Linked DNA regions of Maricaulis maris. The protein of the gene in region 2 interacts with the protein of the main gene of each other region in a pairwise test. Links are inferred from orthologs where the notes say so. Each region holds a gene or a part of one and is shown on either strand. Other genes may lie near its edges. The genes, in order: AAA969_RS02145 and dnaQ.

The links.
Region 1: the proteins of dnaQ (region 2) and AAA969_RS02145 interact in binary tests that used the Escherichia coli proteins (3 or more experiments, as listed by UniProt). The link is inferred for Maricaulis maris from one-to-one orthologs.

Annotation. Positions count from the first base shown.
Region 1 is NZ_AP027270.1:496,195-499,481, forward strand. Bases 315-3,284 are described here. They hold AAA969_RS02145 (DNA polymerase III subunit gamma/tau), read left to right. Parts: upstream 315-868; coding sequence 869-2,701; downstream 2,702-3,284. Other genes in these bases: AAA969_RS02135 (hypothetical protein), read left to right, coding at 439-660; AAA969_RS02150 (YbaB/EbfC family nucleoid-associated protein), read left to right, coding at 2,698-3,021; recR (recombination mediator RecR), read left to right, coding at 3,038-3,284. Also shown: nudC (NAD(+) diphosphatase), read right to left, coding at 1-302; more of recR, read left to right, coding at 3,285-3,287. UniProt on the Escherichia coli protein: Part of the beta sliding clamp loading complex, which hydrolyzes ATP to load the beta clamp onto primed DNA to form the DNA replication pre-initiation complex.
Region 2 is NZ_AP027270.1:3,034,877-3,038,045, reverse strand. What follows is about bases 299-3,150. They hold dnaQ (DNA polymerase III subunit epsilon), read right to left. Parts: upstream 2,145-3,150; coding sequence 1,452-2,144; downstream 299-1,451. Other genes in these bases: aroE (shikimate dehydrogenase), read right to left, coding at 2,773-3,150; coaE (dephospho-CoA kinase), read right to left, coding at 2,162-2,773; secB (protein-export chaperone SecB), read left to right, coding at 927-1,445; AAA969_RS14520 (Tim44/TimA family putative adaptor protein), read right to left, coding at 299-713. Also shown: mltA (murein transglycosylase A), read right to left, coding at 1-109; more of AAA969_RS14520, read right to left, coding at 93-298; more of aroE, read right to left, coding at 3,151-3,169. UniProt on the Escherichia coli protein: DNA polymerase III is a complex, multichain enzyme responsible for most of the replicative synthesis in bacteria. The epsilon subunit contain the editing function and is a proofreading 3'-5' exonuclease.

The DNA.
Region 1 (3,287 bases), 2.5 Mb from region 2 along the record:
AGTGGCAGCATGTCGGCCTGTGTGATTGTGGCAGCAAAGCAGGGCGAGCCCTTGTAGTGCCCGAGGAAGAGCCCGGCCGCCATGTCAGCCAGGGACGCAATCTCGCTCCGACGGAACCAGTACAGCCCGCTTTCGCCCTGAAAAACCGGGTCGCCCTCGACAACGCCCATCCACCAGCCCTCATCGCCGGCGAGAAGCGCCTCGACACGGGCCTCGTCGCGACGCAGCTGGTCGCCACGATCGAGCGGGGAGCCGGCGAAGACGAGCGGGTCCCGGCCGGCGAGCAGGCTGCGATCATTCATGGCGTTCTCCGTCGGACAAACCGCGACGCCGGAGCGCCGCCTTGCTCGCAGGCATAGCCAGCTCCGGCATGGGCAGCAATATGGGGCTTGTTATTGAGAATGATTCTCAATAAGGCTGATGCCAGGAGGAAGGATCATGAAGTCTGATAATGGCAGCAGCTGTCCGACGAGAGCTATCCATACCCGGATGGCGGTGCGGGACTGGCTGGAAACACAAGCCCGGGTGACCGGCTATTGGCGTGATCTCCTGCTTGAGGCGGGTGATGATGCGGGCCTTGTCGAGGCGCTCGATGAGCATGTCCGTTTCCTGCGGGCGGCGGCGCTGTGCGGTGAGGGCGATGTCCTGCAGACACAATGACGGCACGCCTTGCACACCAGCCTCTGGCGGGCGATATAGGGGGCGGAAGATCGGCGGTGGACGAGCGCCTCGCCAACCCGGTCAGGTCCGGAAGGAAGCAGCCGTAACGAGTTTTCGTTCGGGTCGCTGTCCGGTCTTCCACCTTCTCTGCGCAGCGCGGCTCACGCCCGCCGGCGCGGCCCTGGAACCGCCAACCCGATGAGCTGTCATGGATGATACGCCGCTCCCGACTGATGCCGACGGAGCGGGCGACGTCCTTATGCCCGGGCTGGACCTGCCCGCGACCGAGCCGGGAGCCGGCCCGGCGCCGGGTTATCAGGTGCTGGCGCGCAAATATCGGCCCAACACCTTCGAGGACCTGATCGGCCAGGACGCGATGGTCCGGACGCTGACCAATGCCTTCGCCGCAGGCCGCATTGCCCACGCCTACATGCTCACCGGTGTTCGCGGGGTCGGCAAGACCACGACCGCGCGCCTGATCGCGCGGGCGCTCAACTTCGAGACCGATACGGTCGACGCGCCATCCATGGCGCTGGGTGAGACGGGCCGTCATTGCGACGCCATTGCCCGCTCGGCCCATGTTGATGTGATGGAGATGGACGCTGCCTCGCGTACCGGGGTCGGCGACATTCGCGAGATTCTCGAGGGCGTGCGCTACGCCCCGGTCTCGGCGCGCTACAAGGTCTACATCATCGATGAGGTGCACATGCTCTCCACCTCCGCCTTCAACGCCCTGTTGAAGACGCTGGAGGAGCCGCCCGAGCACGCCAAGTTCATTTTCGCCACGACCGAAATCCGCAAGGTCCCGGTGACCGTGCTGTCACGCTGCCAGCGCTTTGACCTGAAGCGGATCGACCGCGAGGTCCTGACCGATCACCTCGAGCGGATTTGCGGTCTTGAGGGCGCGTCGGTCGAGCGCGACGGCCTGTCGCTGATCGCGCGCGCCGCCGAGGGCTCGGTCCGTGATGCGCTCTCCCTGCTCGACCAGGCCATCGTTCAGGGCAGTGATGCCGATGGGCCGGTCAGCGCACCGCAAGTGCGCGACATGCTCGGTCTCGCCGACCGCGCCCGCGTGCTCGACCTGCTTGAACAGACCCTGACCGGCAAGACGGCAGCGGCGCTGGGGGAGCTGACGTCGCTGCACGATGCCGGCGGTGACCCGGTGGTGATTACCCGCGACCTGCTCGACTATGTCCATGCCACCGCCCGTGTAAAAGCAGCTGGTCCTGAAGCCGATCTGGGCGAAGCGGCGGACACCGTGGCGCGCCTCGTCGCACTGGCCGAAAGCCAGTCGCTGGGTCAGCTGACCCGGATGTGGAAAATCCTGCTGACCGGGCTCGATGATGTGCGCGCTGCGCCGGATGCGCTGGCCGCTGCCGAGATGACGGTGCTGCGGCTCGCCTCCGCCGCATCCCTGCCGCCGCCGGAGGATGCCGCCCGCGTGCTCGCGGGCCTGCCGCGCGCTGCTGCGCCTGCGGAGGCGCCGGGAAAGCCTGAGCCGGCCGCTGCGCCGGCCCCGCCGGATACACCGCACGCTGCTGCTGCGGATGGTCCGTCCGAACCGGCCCCCCATCGCGCCCTTACCGAACCGGAACAGGTCAGTGCGGTCGAGCAGGAGGCGCCCGCCATCTCGGGGCCCCAGACCTGGGAAGCCCTGATGACAATGCTGCGCGAGAAGCGCGATATCGGTCTGCAATCCGACATGGAACGCTATGTCCGCCCGGCGGCCTTCAAGCCCGGCTCGTTCAGCTTCCAGCCGCTGGAGGACGCACCCCGCGACCTCGCCCAGCGCCTGTCGCGCCGTCTGCTCGAATGGACCGGCGAGCGCTGGATGATCCTCGCGGATGGCTCACTCAAGGGCGGCGAGACCTGGGCCGAGCGCCGCGAGCGCCTGAAGGCCGAGCGGCTCGAGGAAGCCCGCCGTGATCCGGCGGTGACCGAAGCCTTGCGGCTCTTCCCGGGGGCCGAGATCATTGCTGTCCGCGATCCCGTGACGGATGACGAGACGGCCAGCGACGCAACAACGGAGAAACGCGCATGAAAGACCTGATGGGCCTCATGAAACAGGCGCAGGCCATGCAGGAGAAAATGGTCGAGGCGCAGGCCCGGCTTGGCGAGACCGAGGTGACCGGCGAGGCCGGTGCCGGTCTGGTCAAGGTCGTGCTGACGGCCAAGGGCGACATGGTCTCGATCGATGTCGACAAGAGCCTTCTCGATCCGGAAGAACCGGAAATCCTCGAAGACCTTCTCAAGGCGGCGCATGCCGACGCCCGCCGCAAGGGCGATGCCGCCCAGCAGGAGATCATGAAGGAAGCCGCCGGCGGCCTGCAAATGCCGCCCGGCATGCAGATGCCGTTCTGAGCGCGCTGTCTCCGCGATGAAATCCGCCTCTGCCGGCCCTGAAATCGAACGCCTGATCTCGCTGCTCGCGAAGCTGCCCGGGCTTGGTCCGCGCTCGGCGCGGCGCGCCGCCCTGAACCTGCTCGGCAAGAAGGACGCGCTGATGCGTCCACTCGCCGATGCACTGGCTGACGCGGCCGACAAGATCCGGGCTTGCAGCGAATGCGGCAATCTCGATGTGGCTGACCCCTGCACGGTCTGCGCTGCGCCCAACCGGCTCGATGCCG
Region 2 (3,169 bases):
GGGTCTCGGGTTCCGGTTCAGGCGCAGGCTCCGGTTCGGGTGCACGCGGCTGACAGGCGGCGAGGAAAACGACGCCGATCAGCAGGAGGCGGTCAAACCGCCGCAACACGGGTCAACACCCAGTTCGGATTGCCCGTATCGGTACGACGCTCGAAAACCCAATCCTCGGTGACGGGTGTCAGCCGGCCCAGATCGCCAGCGATCACGACATCATCGCTGTCCCGTGTCTCGGTCGCGATCTCGGCGACAAAACGAACCTTGATCCGGGCCGTGCTATCGGTGTGGCTCGCTTCGGTGATCTCGGCCGTCTTGATCCGGTCGATTTCGGTGCGGACGGTTTCGCCGCGATCCGCGCGTTGATCGATGGCGGCGGTATAGCGGTCGAGCACGTTGGGGGCGAGCAGAGGCTCGAGCGCCTTACGGTCGCCCGCGGCAAAGGCGTGCACAATCATCTCGTAGGCGCTGCGGGCACCGGTCAGAAAGGTGTCCGGATCAAAGCGGTTATCGGCACCGGCAATGGCCTCAAGGCCGGCAGCAGCCGGACCCACGAAAGCCGGACGCAGGTGAGGCGTCTTGTCCGGATCGGTACTGACCGCCGGTTTGTTGCCAGGCGTGGGGGCTTCCATATGGCCCTCGCGTCGACCGAGCACCGTATAGAGGCGATAGGCGAAGAAAATCGCAGCAATGCCACCAATAAGCGTCCAGATATCCATGGGGAGAGTCATACCTTTGTTAAGCTGACAGAGGGCGGCGCATCGGATCGCCGACCCGTTGTACCCTTAGATATAGGCTCTATTTGGGCCCGCGTCAGCCTTTTCGCTGTGGTCTTGCCTTCTTGCCGGTCACCGGCCGGCATGGTAACGGGCGCGCTCGCCTTGACATGGCCACTCACGGCCAGCCGTTTACAGACCCATCCGGGGAGTTCCATGACCGACGCACCGACCACGCCCGCCGCACCGGCTGCCGACCAACAGCCTCAGCTGCGCGTTCTTGCGCAATACGTGAAGGATCTCTCCTTCGAAAACCCCGGTGCTCCGGACACGCTGCGCCCGGGTCAGCCGACCCCGGCGATCGATCTGGGCATTGATGTCCAGGCGCGCGGCGTTGGTGAAGACACCTTCGAAGTCGTGCTGACGGTGAACGCAAAGGCCTCGCGCGACGAGACCGTCGTTTTCATCGCCGAGCTGTCCTATGCCGGCCTGTTCCAGCTTGCCAATGTCGGCGAGATGGATCGCGAACCTTTCCTGCTGATCGAGTGCCCGCGCCTGATTTTCCCGTTCGCCCGCCGCGTGCTGGCTGATGCGACCCGTGACGGGAATTTCCCGCCGCTGATGCTGGATCCGGTCGATTTCGCCGGCTTGTATCGCGCCCAGATCGCCAAGCGCGCCGCGGCGGCTCCGGGTTCGGAGAGCAACGGCAATGGCGATCCGGCCGCAGCTAATTAAGCGAACTTACTGAATCGTCAGTTTTTTCCAGAGCGCGTTCTCGCCCATCTCGTCAACAAAGGCGGCATGGGCGGCGCGCTCTGCGTCTGTCTGGCGAGCGCCAAGCGGGGTGGCGCGTGGTGCACGGGCCGGAAACTCCGCCCGACCACCCGTGCCACTGCCCTGCCCTGACAGGTCGAGCGCTCGCGTCCGCCCCCCCATCAGCTCGAGATAGACTTCGGCCAGAAGCAGGGAGTCGATCAGCGCGCCGTGCTTGTCACGGGTATCGAGCGAGATATCAAAGCGTTTGCAAAGGGCATCAAGCGAGACATAGGAGCCGGGAAACTTGGCCCGGGCGATGCGCGCCGTGTCCTTGAAGCGGTCCTCCGGATAGGTCGCAAGCCCCAGCCGCGCCAGCTCCATATTGATGAAACCGCGATCGAAGGATGCGTTGTGGGCGACCATGGTCGCATCGCCGACGAACTCGACGAACCCGGGCCCGACCTCGTCAAAGAGCGGCTTGTCGGCCAGGAATTCAGTGGTCAGCCCGGTAATGTCGACAACTTCCTTGGGGATGGAGCGCTGTGGATTCACATAGGCGTGGAAGGTCTTGCCGGTTGGAATGAAATCAATGATCTCGACGCAACCCAGTTCGGTGATGCGGTCGCCGCTATTGGGATCGAGTCCCGTGGTTTCGGTATCGAAGACGATTTCACGCATGGCTCTGCCTTGATCCTCTAACGCGCGCCGTCATTGGCCAGGCGCTGTTTCAGTGCGTCAATGATATCAGCAACCTGTCGCCGCGCATCGTCCAGCCCACCGGACGTCTCCACAACGAAATCCGCCCGCGACAACTTGCTCGAATCGTCAAGCTGCCGGGCGATTATGGCCTCCAGCTTGGCTTCGGTCATGCCCGGACGCTGCATCACGCGGGCGCGGCGCACGGCATCCGGCGCATGGACGACAATGACCGCGTCGACCCGCGCCTCACCGCCGGTTTCAAACAAGAGCGGGACGTCGAAGACAAGGATGTCATGGCCGGCGGCCCGGTTTTCCCGGACGAAGGCCTCGCGCGCAGCACTGACGAGTGGGTGAACGATTTCTTCGAGGATTTCGAACCCATCCGGGTCGGCCTTCAGCGCATCGGACAGTCGGGAACGGTCAATCGCCCCGTCGACAACCACGCCGGGAAAGGCGCGACCGACCGGCTCGACCGCGGCACCGCCCGGCGCGTACAGCGCATGAACGGCAGCATCGGAATCAAAGACCGGGATATCAGCGTCGCGCAGGATCTGCGCGGTTGCCGATTTGCCCATGCCGATGGACCCCGTCAATCCGACCGTCAGCATCACTGCGCCTCCAACTGGTGGATCAGTCGGTGGCGGATGGCGGGTAGATCCGGCACCGGGCGCCCGAAGAAGGCCTGAAAGCTGGGCCGGGCCTGCCCGATCAGCATGTCCAGCCCGTCAATCGCGGTCAGGCCCCGGTCCGCAGCGGCGGCCAAAAATCCCGTCTTCAACGGCGTGTAGACGCTATCAAAGGCGACACTGCCGGATGCGACACGCTGCCAGTCCAGGTCAAGGTCGTCGCGACCACCCAGGCCGAGCGAGGTGGCATTGATGATGAGGGTAGAACCGTCCAGGGCATCATCACGGGCTTCCCACGGGACCAGGCTGGCATCAGGGGCAATGTCGCGGGCCAGACCTTCCGCCCGGGTCAGATTGCGATTGCAGATAGCGAGTTTG